Halioglobus japonicus: one gene and its partners. The protein of the gene in region 3 interacts with the protein of the main gene of each other region in a pairwise test. Links are inferred from orthologs where the notes say so. Each region holds a gene or a part of one and is shown on either strand. Other genes may lie near its edges.

Region 1 (3,261 bases), 1.5 Mb from region 3 along the record:
CGTCCTTGTAACGGCCCTGCGAGTAGAGGTAGGCCGCGTAATTATTTCTGGCCCGGGAGAAATTCTTGTCCAGCCGCAGCGCGGTCTGGTAGCTGTCTTCCGCCAGCTCAAATTCGCCGGTGCTCTGGTACACCAGTGCAAAGGCCTCGTGCACCTCGGCGTTCTTGGGGTCTATTTCACTGGCCAGGCGCAGGTTGCGTTTGGCATTGTCCCAGTCGCCTTCGCCGATATACTTACGCGCCAGCTCAACCCGATATTCCAGGGCTTTTTCAGGATCGGCCTTCTCGGTAAACACGGTCTCTTTGGTTGAGACACAGCCGGCCAGCAACATCGCAGTGGCCGCCGCGGCGATCATCCTGAACGCTGTTGTTTTCATCATCCCTATGGTCACTTAACTCTGCCCCGTTGCCTGTTGGTTATTCTGGTCCGCAGCCTGACGATAGCGCTCGGCGCGGCGGGTGCGATCCACCACCTGGCCTACCAACTGGCCACAGGCGGCGTCGATATCGTCACCGCGGGTGGTGCGCACAGTGACAATATATCCTGCATCTACCAGTACTTGCCAGAAACGTGACACGGCATTGCCGCTGGGGCGCTGGTAATCCGACTGATCGAAGGTATTGAATGGGATCAGGTTGATCTTGCAGGGGAAATCCTTGAGCAATTCCGCCAGCTCCAGGGCGTGCTCGCGCTGGTCATTAACGCCGGCGATGAGGGTGTACTCCACCGTGACCACCCGCTTCTTGTCGCTCTGGGCATCGATGTAGTTGCGGCAGCTTTCCAGCAGTACCGAGATGGGGTACTTGCGATTAATCGGCACCAGTTCATTGCGCAGCGCATCGTTAGGCGCGTGCAGGGAGACCGCCAGTGAGGCCTCGGAGACCTTCGCCAGCGCATCCAGGGCTGGCACTACGCCAGAGGTGCTCAGGGTTACCCGACGCTTGGAAATACCGTAGGCATTGTCTTCCATCATCAGGTCCATGGCCGCCACCACGTTGTCGAAGTTCAGCAGCGGCTCACCCATACCCATCATGACGACGTTAGTGACCACCCGACTGTTGCTCTGCTGGAAAGCGTCATAGGATTTGATGGCCAACCACACCTGGCCGATGATTTCCGCGGCGCTCAGATCGCGCTGGAAACCCTGTTTGCCAGTGGAGCAGAAGCTGCAGTCCAGGCTGCAGCCCACCTGTGAGGAAACACACAGGGTGGCCCGGTTGCCGTCGGGAATGAGGACGGTCTCAACCAGGCCGCCACCATCGACCCGGATGGCCCACTTGCGCGTACCGTCGTTGGAGTCGTGCTGGCTGACAATTTCGGGGGACGAATCTCGGCGCGGCGGGCGAGCTTCTCGCGCAGGGCCTTGCCCAGGTTCGTCATTTGTTCGAAATCCGTGACGCCGTGGTGGTGAATCCACTTCAGCACCTGCACCGCGCGAAACTTCTTCTCCCCGATCTCGAGGAAAAACGCTTCCATGGCAGGCAAGGTCAGGCCCAGCAGGTTGGTTTTCTCAACCTGCTGTTGCTGATCTGCTGAACTGGCAATCACCGACGTCACTGATTCGTCCTCTTAGCGTGCGCAGATCTCGCTGGCAGCGAAGAAGTAGGCGATTTCACGAGCAGCAGACTCAGGGGAGTCAGAACCGTGTACCGCGTTGGCGTCGATGCTGGACGCGAAGTCAGCGCGGATCGTGCCTTCGTCGGCTTCCTGCGGGTTAGTCGCACCCATCAGTTCGCGGTTCTTGGCGATGGCGTTTTCACCTTCCAGTACCTGTACAACCACAGGGCCGGAAGTCATGAACTCAACCAAGTCCTTGAAGAAGGGGCGCTCACGGTGCTCAGCGTAAAAACCGCCGGCAACCACGTCGTCCAGCTGCAGCATCTTTGCTGCAACAATCTGCAGGCCGTTGCTTTCGAAACGGGAGTAAATTTTGCCAATGATGTTCTTGCCTACGGCGTCGGGCTTGACGATGGACAGGGTGCGTTCTACAGCCATGGGGGTCTCCAAATGAGTATTTCAAAGATAAACACCCGCCCGGCGGAGAGCCTTGTGGGCCCGCTGCAGGCAGGTGCGGTTAAAACCGCGCAATTATACGGGTTTCAGGGTGAGGTTTCACCCTGCCGGGCCAATTGCGGCCTGAAAAAGACCTTTATAATCAGCCGCTTATGAAAAGCGACAAAATGCACATGGAATAAAAAAGGGGACGCTTGTGTTTTTCCCCGGGAAAAACCCTGACGCCCCCTCTCACGGACCGGGATATCAGTCCATTTCTTCGATCCAGGCGGCCTGAATGGCCTCGAGGATTTTCTCGCCACAGCGGTCCGGGTCGTCGTCGAAACCGGGCAGGGCAACCACCCAGTTGCGCAGGTCGACGAAGTTGAGCGCCAGGGGGTCTACATCCGGGTGAGCCTCGGTGAGCTCGATGGCTATATCGGTAATGTCAGTCCAGCGCATGGCGGCTACCTCAGTGACGCTCTGACACCATGTTAATGGTGTACTTGGGGATTTCTACCACGAGGTCTTCATCGGCCACAATCGCCTGGCAGGACAGGCGCGAATCCGGCTCCAGGCCCCAGGCCTTGTCGAGGTAGTCGTCCTCGAGCTCATCCGGTTCCTCCATTGAGTCATAGCCCTCACGCACAACGACATGGCAGGTTGTGCAGGCGCAGGACATCTCACAGGCATGCTCAATCTCGATCTCGTTGCGCAACAGCGCCCGGCATACGCTCTCGCCGGGCTCAGCTTCGAGCACGGCGCCCTCAGGGCATAGGTTCTCATGGGGCAGGACCACAATGCGGGTCATGACGATTCCTCCTCGTCGAGCTCTTCCAGGCTGACTCCCGCCAGGGCCTGTTTAATGCTCTTGTCCATACGACGGGCAGCAAAGGCTTCGCTGGCCCGACCCAGTTCTTCTGTCAGTTTTCGAATTTCGGCGACATCGGTGCCAGCTACCTGCTCTCGCAGCGCGTCCATACGCTCGTGCAGTGCCCGGCATTCCGCTTCACTCAACAGTTCGGCAGCGTCTGCGGCGATAGCGGCTTCCAAACCTTCCAGCAACTGCTGAGCATCGAGACGCTGCTCGGCCAGCTGCCGGGCGTTCTTGTCGTCGGCGGCATTGGTAAAGGACGATTGCAGCATATCGGTAATTTGCTCGTCGCTGAGGCCGAAGGACGGCTTCACGGTAACGCTGCTCTGCACACCGGTGGTTTCCTCCCGGGCAGAGACATTGAGCAGGCCGTCGGCATCCACTTGGAAGGTCAC
Region 2 (3,276 bases), 140 kb from region 3 along the record:
AGATCAGCCAGATTAATCCCGCTTTGAGCAACTCCTTTCACCTGTCCAGAAATTAGCCTCTGTGCAGGCCCGGTTAAAAGTAGGCTACGGATAAATGCTCTACTCTCCCCTTCAAGCAGAGGTATAATTGCGACTTCTCGCGTGACATTCCAACCGACTGCATAGTCTGGTACAACGGCTATTCTTCCAACAGTACCCCGGATACTGATTAAGAGCTCCCCTCCCTTCAAAACCGTGCGCTTGTATTGATCAGATATTTCTTGCGAGCACTTAATGACACCCTTTGGATTGAACAGATTTTCGGTGAAATCTGAAATGCGAACTAATCGAACCCCGTCATTATCCTGATCACCACGCTGCACCACGCCATAAGAGATTCCCCTCTCACTCTCAATGACTTTAGACAATCCTAGGGTATCCCATCCCTTCGAATTCGTTACTGGGTCACCGAACATATCCAAGAAAACGGCGCGGAGGAATTCTTCGGCGAGCTGGATGACTTGCCGCCGTTTGCGGCGGATGGCATCGGTCTTGTCGAGTATGGCGGCGATGCGTTTTTGTTCTTTCAGGGGTGGGAGGGGGATTTCTACACCCTTTACCAAATCAATATTTAAGTTCTTTACAACTGCCCCTCCGGCAAGTGCTGAGAACTTCCTATACATCGTTTCGCTGCCTAGTAAGTAGTAGAAATAGTCTGGAAAGACTTTTTCTGGGTCACTAGACAAAACTAACCAACCATCATGAATACAACCTGTCGTATTCATGATGTATGGTCTACCGAAGCTCATAGAGTTGGTAAGTAGAAAATCACCTGGCTTTACTAGCCTAGATTTCGACAGGCCTTCTTTACGTATTTTTTGTTTTGTTTCCGATATGTATTTTCCACCGTTACTGGCATCTTTAATTGATATCCAATTTAAACCGGCAGGATCTTCTGTAATATAATCCTTAATTGGCCGCGGCGACCCTCCTCGCGCGATTTCAAAAACTTCCCCTAAGGTCGTTACTGGGTAAGGGTTACTCACAGCATTCCCTCCAGCTCTTTCAGTTCCTGCTGTATCTCCTCCTCCAGCGCCATCAGGCGCCCGAGAATTTCCTTCGGCGGATCGTAGTGCTCCTCTTCATACACGACTTCCTTGTAGCGGTTGATGGACAGGTCATATTTATTGCCGCGAATATCCTCAGCTGGTACCAGGAAGGCTTTGGCGGTTTTATCACCCAGCCCCTCGGCCTTACCCGCTCGGTAGGCCTGCCACTTTTCCAGGCAGTCGGGCAGATCGTCCTTATCGATCCTGGTGCGCTTGTCATCCAGCGAGTAGCCATCATTCTCAACATCGTAGAACCAGACATTGTCGGTCTGGCCACCTTTAGTGAATACAATAATGGCCGTAGACACACCGGCATAGGGTTTGAAAACACCGGAGGGCAGACTGATCACTGCCTCCAGCTGGTTTTCCTCTATCAATAATCTGCGTAGCTGCTGATGAGCCTTGCTGGAACCGAACAACACGCCATCGGGCACAATGGTGGCCGAGCGTCCGCCCAGTTTAAGCATGCGCAGGATATGGGCGACAAACAGCAGCTCGGTCTTCTTGGTCTTGACCATGGCCAGAATGTCTTTATTGATCGAGGTGTCATCAATCGATCCCTTGAAAGGCGGATTGGCCAGTACCACATCAAAACAGTTTTCTGCCTGACGGGGCCAGTGGTCGTTGATCGACTTATTCAGGCTGTCCTGGTAGTGAATATTGGCGTGATTCACGCCGTGCAGCAGCATATTCATGCTGGAGATACGCAGCATGGTGGTATCGAAATCGAAGCCCCAGAACATATCCCTGGTGATATGGTCGCGGAAAGGTTCGAGTTGGTCGCCGACATAGATCGGATTACCGTCCTCATCCTGGCTGATCATGTCAGGGCTGGTGTGGGTTTTATTCAGGTACTCCATCACCCGGGCCAGAAAACCCGCGGTCCCACAGGCCGGGTCGCACACGGTCTCGTCAGGTTTAACGTCGAGCATGGCTACCATGAGGTCGATTACGTGGCGCGGGGTGCGGAACTGGCCGTTGATCCCTGCGGTGGTGAGTTTGCTGAGCAGGTACTCATACAAGTCACCCTTGGTATCGCCCGAGGTCAGGGGCAGCTTGTCAATCATCTCGACCGCGGCCTGCAACACCTGTGCGCTCTTGATTTCGAGATCGGCATCGGCCATGTATTCACCGAAGTCAGTTTCGGCCACCGTGACGCTGGCGAAATGAGGGAAGACGCTCTGTTTCACATGCGTGAGCATTTCACTGCCGGGCATGTTCTTGAAATTCTGCCAGCGTAACAGCTGACCTTCCTTGTCCTGCGGAAACACGCGGTCAAACGGTTGCTTGGTTCGGGCCGCCCGCCTTTCAGCTGTAGTCTCCTGGATGTCCAGCAGCCGAGCAAACATCAGGAAAGATATCTGCTCAATTACCGTCAACGGATTGGTAATGCCGCCCGTCCAGAACTTTTCCCAGAGCTGATCGATTTCGTTTTTCAATTCACCAGTTATCATTTAGCGCATAATTCCTGTAGCGTTACTTTTTCAGGTCAACCAATTCTCTGATGGCCCGTTGATCAGGCCTGTAGAGTGATGCGCGCGCACCACTCTTTCGCGTGGCGGCGCGCACAGCGTACCTCTGGTTAATCACATAATCTCTCAGCACTTCCTCGTCCGTCACTTCAATAGCTGCGGCCTTGGTGTTGCCATTATCAGACACCCGCCAACTACTTCGGCGGGTTTGCTGATCTTCCATTTGTACCGGCCACAACCGATCACCGTTCTCATGCAACAAATAGAAGGTCTTCGCAAAACGGTCGCTCATACAATCAACTTCTCCAAAACCTGGCACATTGCCATAACTAGTGCACCTCAGCTGAACCATCCGATTCAGGCCGCACATAGGGTGTCATTACCTTGACCAGATCCTCAGCAACGGTGTCGACAGGGAATATCCCATCCAAGCCCATTGCATGAAGGTGGGTAAAAGGTGCCTCGTATAATTTGCCCAGGGTGATATAACCATTGGTCGCGATATGCGTTTTCATCAGGTTAAGGAACTTCACCTGCAGGGGTGTCAGCTGCGGGTGCTCGTGCATAAACTCAGTAAAGTGGCCATCCACCTTCTCCGGATCAAGGCCAATGAGCTGACTGACGGCCTGATGCAAATCCTGCGCCTCAGGAAAAAAGTCAACGAGCAATGAGATATCCACACCCGGGTTCTGGGTGAGCACAAGCGATGTTAGGGA
Region 3 (3,564 bases):
CGGTTATCAGCGAGGGTAAAGTGGGTAACCTCACCTCGCTGGGAATACACTTCAGGCAGAAAATAATTGAGGCTCGCAACCTCCTCCACCTGATGGCGCTGCCACTGTTCCATGACAGCAGGATGGAACATGACATTGCGAATGTAATAGTTAAGCAGCCCGCCCAGCACCGGCAGTTGCGAGCCAATGGTCGAGCTTACTGTGTAATAGGTTCCCCCATCGCGCTGCTCAAAACGGTGTTCAATCCGACCCATGGGCAGGCCCGCAAACTCCGGTATCGCCACCATGCGCTCTGCGGACAGTTCTTCCAGACGGGCCTGGCCGCGACTGTCATAGGGACCAAACCACTCCTCACGCTGGATCAACGCACCCTTTCCCATCCCGGCGGAACCATCGTCCGCCGCTTCAACCACCCGAATCCTGCCGTGCTCAGTGGGATGAAAAATATGGTAAAGCGGCATGCGCTCACCGCCGAGGTCAACGGTCGACACCGGCAACACCCGGTAAAACCAGGCCACCATGGACGGGCTGATGTCAGCCAGGAAAAAATGCTCTACCCGGGCCTGAATGAGGCCGTTGGCATCGATATGCCAATAGCGCTTGCTGTCGCGATAATCAGGTAGTTTCCAGGGTAGCTGTCGAGGCGGATCGCGATACAGCGGTGCTGGTTGAGCCACCCACAATAGTGCCGCCGCAACAACAATTACCACTGTCAGTCTTTGCCAGATTCGCACACCGCCCCCCCGAGAGGCGCGCATTCTGCCACAGAACCGCGTCTCGAGACAGGCCCACAGGGTTGCTATCCGGCGCTTCGACACGGACAATCGCCCCCTTGACGCCCCAGGAAGCGAAAGCATGACCATCAAGAAGACCTACATTAGCGCCGACCAGTTACTCGTTGACTCCTATGAACTGGCCCTGAATGTGCTCGACAGCGATTTCAGACCGGACTACATCGTGGGTGTGTGGCGTGGCGGCGCGCCGGTGGGTATCGCCATCCAGGAGCTGCTCAAGTACGCGGGCCACGAAACCGACCACATCGCCATTCGCACCTCGCACTACACCGGTATCAACCAGACCAGTGAGTCGGTGATTGTGCACGGCCTGCACTATCTCATTGAGAACGTTAACGCTGAAGACAATGTGCTCATCGTGGACGATGTATTCGACTCGGGACGGTCAATCCAGCAGGTGATCTGGGACCTGGAAGCCAAGTGCCGTCGCAACACCCCCACGTTCAAGATAGCCACGCCCTACTTCAAGCCAAGCAATAATAAGACCGAGCTGGTACCGGACTATTTCCTCCATCAGAGCGAGGAGTGGCTGGTGTTTCCCCATGAACTCGAAGGGCTGAGCGCAGCCGAAGTACTGGAAGACAAGCCTGGTTTGCAGGGGCTGCGGGATCGCATTGTCGCCCTGCACCCGGAATAAATCAGGCCTCGGCGGGCAGCGACCAATCCACCGGCGCCTGCCCCCTGCCCTGCAGATAATGATTGGCGGCGGCAAAATGGCCGCACCGGAAGAAACCGCGATGAGCACTTAGCGGCGAAGGATGCGGCGCCTTGAGCACGCAGTGGCGCTCCGTATCAATAATGGCGCCCTTGCGCTGGGCATAGCTGCCCCAAAGCAGAAACACCACCCCTTCGCGCTCGCGGTTAATCACCTCGATCACCTTATCGGTAAACCTCTCCCATCCCTTGCCCTGATGTGAAGCGGCCTGGGCGCACTCTACCGACAGTACACTGTTCAGCAGCAGCACCCCCTGGCTCGCCCAGGCAGTAAGGTGACCGTGGGTCGGAATCGGGAGACCGAGCTCGGCATTGATCTCCTTATAGATATTCTTCAACGAGGGCGGCACTTTCACACCCGGCTGCACCGAGAAGCACAGCCCGTGGGCCTGGCCCTCGCCGTGGTAGGGGTCCTGACCGAGAATAACAACTTTCACATCGGCTAGTGGCGTGTGGCTGAAGGCGCTGAAGAACTCGCTGCCGCGGGGAAAAATGCGCTTACCGGCAGCCTTTTCGGCGCGCAGGAAGTCGCGCAATTCCTGCATATAAGCCTGGTCGAACTCTTTACCCAGGTGAGCCAGCCAGCTCGGCTCCAACTGCACCTCACGGCCCGTCACCTCAATCACAGGCCGCCATCAAGTACACCTGATCAGTGCCGGCGTCGGCCTGAATGTTGATGGTGGGGATCAACTTGCTGCGTTCGCGCTTACCCGCACCCTCGTTGACCGCCGGCCCCAGCGCCGGCGCGTTAAATGCCTTCATGCGCTGCTCCACACGCGGCTTGCGATAAAGCGTCGTGCGCATGCGCGGCACGCGACCGGCGCGCTCAATCTGGTTCTCCATGTGCTGCGGCGCCCATTCCTGACCGTGGCCGGAGCCGGCTGCGCGAGTAATGCTCTCGTTCATCAGTGTGCCGCCCAGATCATTCGCACCCGCGTCGAGACAGGCCCCAACGCCGGCCTCTCCCATCTTCACCCAGGAGGTCTGGATATTGTCAATCAGGCCTGCAAACACCAGCCTCGCGACCGCGTGCATGAGCACTGCTTCACGGAAGGTCGGGCCTTTGCGGGCCCGACCCTTGAGATACATGGGGGCTTCCATATGCACAAATGGCAGAGGCACAAATTCGGTAAACCCACCCGTGCGTTGCTGCAAATCTCGCACCGCCAGCAGGTGATGAGCCCAGTGCTGGGGCGACTCAATGTGGCCGTACATAATAGTTGCAGTGCTGCGCAGCCCCACCTCATGGGCAGCTTCCATCACCTCCAGCCACTGCCCGCTGTTGAGCTTGTCAGGACACAGGATGGCGCGGACATCATCGTGAAGAATTTCCGCCGCGGTTCCAGGCAGCGTATCGAGCCCCGACGCTTTCAATTTGCGCAGGTAATCGGCCACGGGCAGGTTCAGGGTCGCGGCTCCCTGCCACACCTCCAGCGGTGAAAACGCGTGGATGTGCATATCCGGCGTGGCACTGCGCACCGTCGCGATAATATCCAGATAGGTCTGGCCAGTGTAATCCGGATGAATCCCGCCCTGCATACAGACTTCACCGGCGCCGCGATCCCAGGCCTCTATGCAGCGTCGGGCAATCTCTTCGCCACTGATATCGTAGGGTCGGCCGCGCAGGTTCTCGCTTTGCTTACCTTTGGAAAAGGCGCAGAACTGGCATTTGAAGTAGCAGACGTTGGTGTAATTGATATTCCGGTTAACCGTATAGGTCACCTCTTCTCCAACCTGAGTCGCACGCAGTGTGTCTGCCGCCTGCACCACATGGGAAAAATCGGCGCCGCGGACCTCAAATAGCTGCGTTACTTCGGCCACAAGCAGGGCTTCTCCCGCGACGGCCCGAGCCACGATGGCACGAATATCGTGACTGGGGGCGATCTGGGATGGCGTCTCGCGCAACAGTTCAGCGTCCACATCAGGTACCGGCCGCTCTTCACCGGGCACCCAGCTGTCGCGGCGGGCATAGCCGGCGGCATCGCACTGCTGCATTACCGGACCGAACATACCCGGGGCAAGCCAGCGCTCGGCATCGCGAATATACGCAGGATAA

Evidence for each region. The genes of interacting proteins can lie anywhere in the genome.
Region 1: the proteins of ung (region 3) and ndk interact in binary tests that used the Escherichia coli proteins (3 or more experiments, as listed by UniProt). The link is inferred for Halioglobus japonicus from one-to-one orthologs.
Region 2: the proteins of ung (region 3) and BST95_RS08965 interact in binary tests that used the Escherichia coli proteins (3 or more experiments, as listed by UniProt). The link is inferred for Halioglobus japonicus from one-to-one orthologs.

Annotation. Positions count from the first base shown.
Region 1 is NZ_CP019450.1:3,600,479-3,603,739, forward strand. What follows is about bases 283-3,261. They hold ndk (nucleoside-diphosphate kinase), read right to left. Parts: upstream 1,996-3,261; coding sequence 1,570-1,995; downstream 283-1,569. Other genes in these bases: pilW (type IV pilus biogenesis/stability protein PilW), read right to left, coding at 283-379; iscX (Fe-S cluster assembly protein IscX), read right to left, coding at 2,260-2,454; fdx (ISC system 2Fe-2S type ferredoxin), read right to left, coding at 2,465-2,803; hscA (Fe-S protein assembly chaperone HscA), read right to left, coding at 2,800-3,261. Outside these bases: more of pilW, read right to left, coding at 1-282. UniProt on the Escherichia coli protein: Major role in the synthesis of nucleoside triphosphates other than ATP. The ATP gamma phosphate is transferred to the NDP beta phosphate via a ping-pong mechanism, using a phosphorylated active-site intermediate.
Region 2 is NZ_CP019450.1:1,908,304-1,911,579, reverse strand. The notes cover bases 283-3,276. They hold BST95_RS08965 (type I restriction-modification system subunit M), read right to left. Parts: upstream 2,543-3,276; coding sequence 1,022-2,542; downstream 283-1,021. Other genes in these bases: BST95_RS08955 (type I restriction endonuclease subunit R), read right to left, coding at 2,890-3,276; BST95_RS08960 (hypothetical protein), read right to left, coding at 2,565-2,852; BST95_RS08970 (restriction endonuclease subunit S), read right to left, coding at 283-1,025. Outside these bases: more of BST95_RS08970, read right to left, coding at 1-282. UniProt on the Escherichia coli protein: The subtype gamma methyltransferase (M) subunit of a type I restriction enzyme. The M and S subunits together form a methyltransferase (MTase) that methylates A-2 on the top and A-3 on the bottom strand of the sequence 5'-AACN(6)GTGC-3'.
Region 3 is NZ_CP019450.1:2,051,172-2,054,735, reverse strand. What follows is about bases 284-3,283. They hold ung (uracil-DNA glycosylase), read right to left. Parts: upstream 2,135-3,283; coding sequence 1,433-2,134; downstream 284-1,432. Other genes in these bases: cofH (5-amino-6-(D-ribitylamino)uracil--L-tyrosine 4-hydroxyphenyl transferase CofH), read right to left, coding at 2,127-3,283; BST95_RS09650 (phosphoribosyltransferase), read left to right, coding at 862-1,431; BST95_RS09655 (hypothetical protein), read right to left, coding at 284-710. Also shown: more of BST95_RS09655, read right to left, coding at 1-283; more of cofH, read right to left, coding at 3,284-3,564. UniProt on the Escherichia coli protein: Excises uracil residues from the DNA which can arise as a result of misincorporation of dUMP residues by DNA polymerase or due to deamination of cytosine.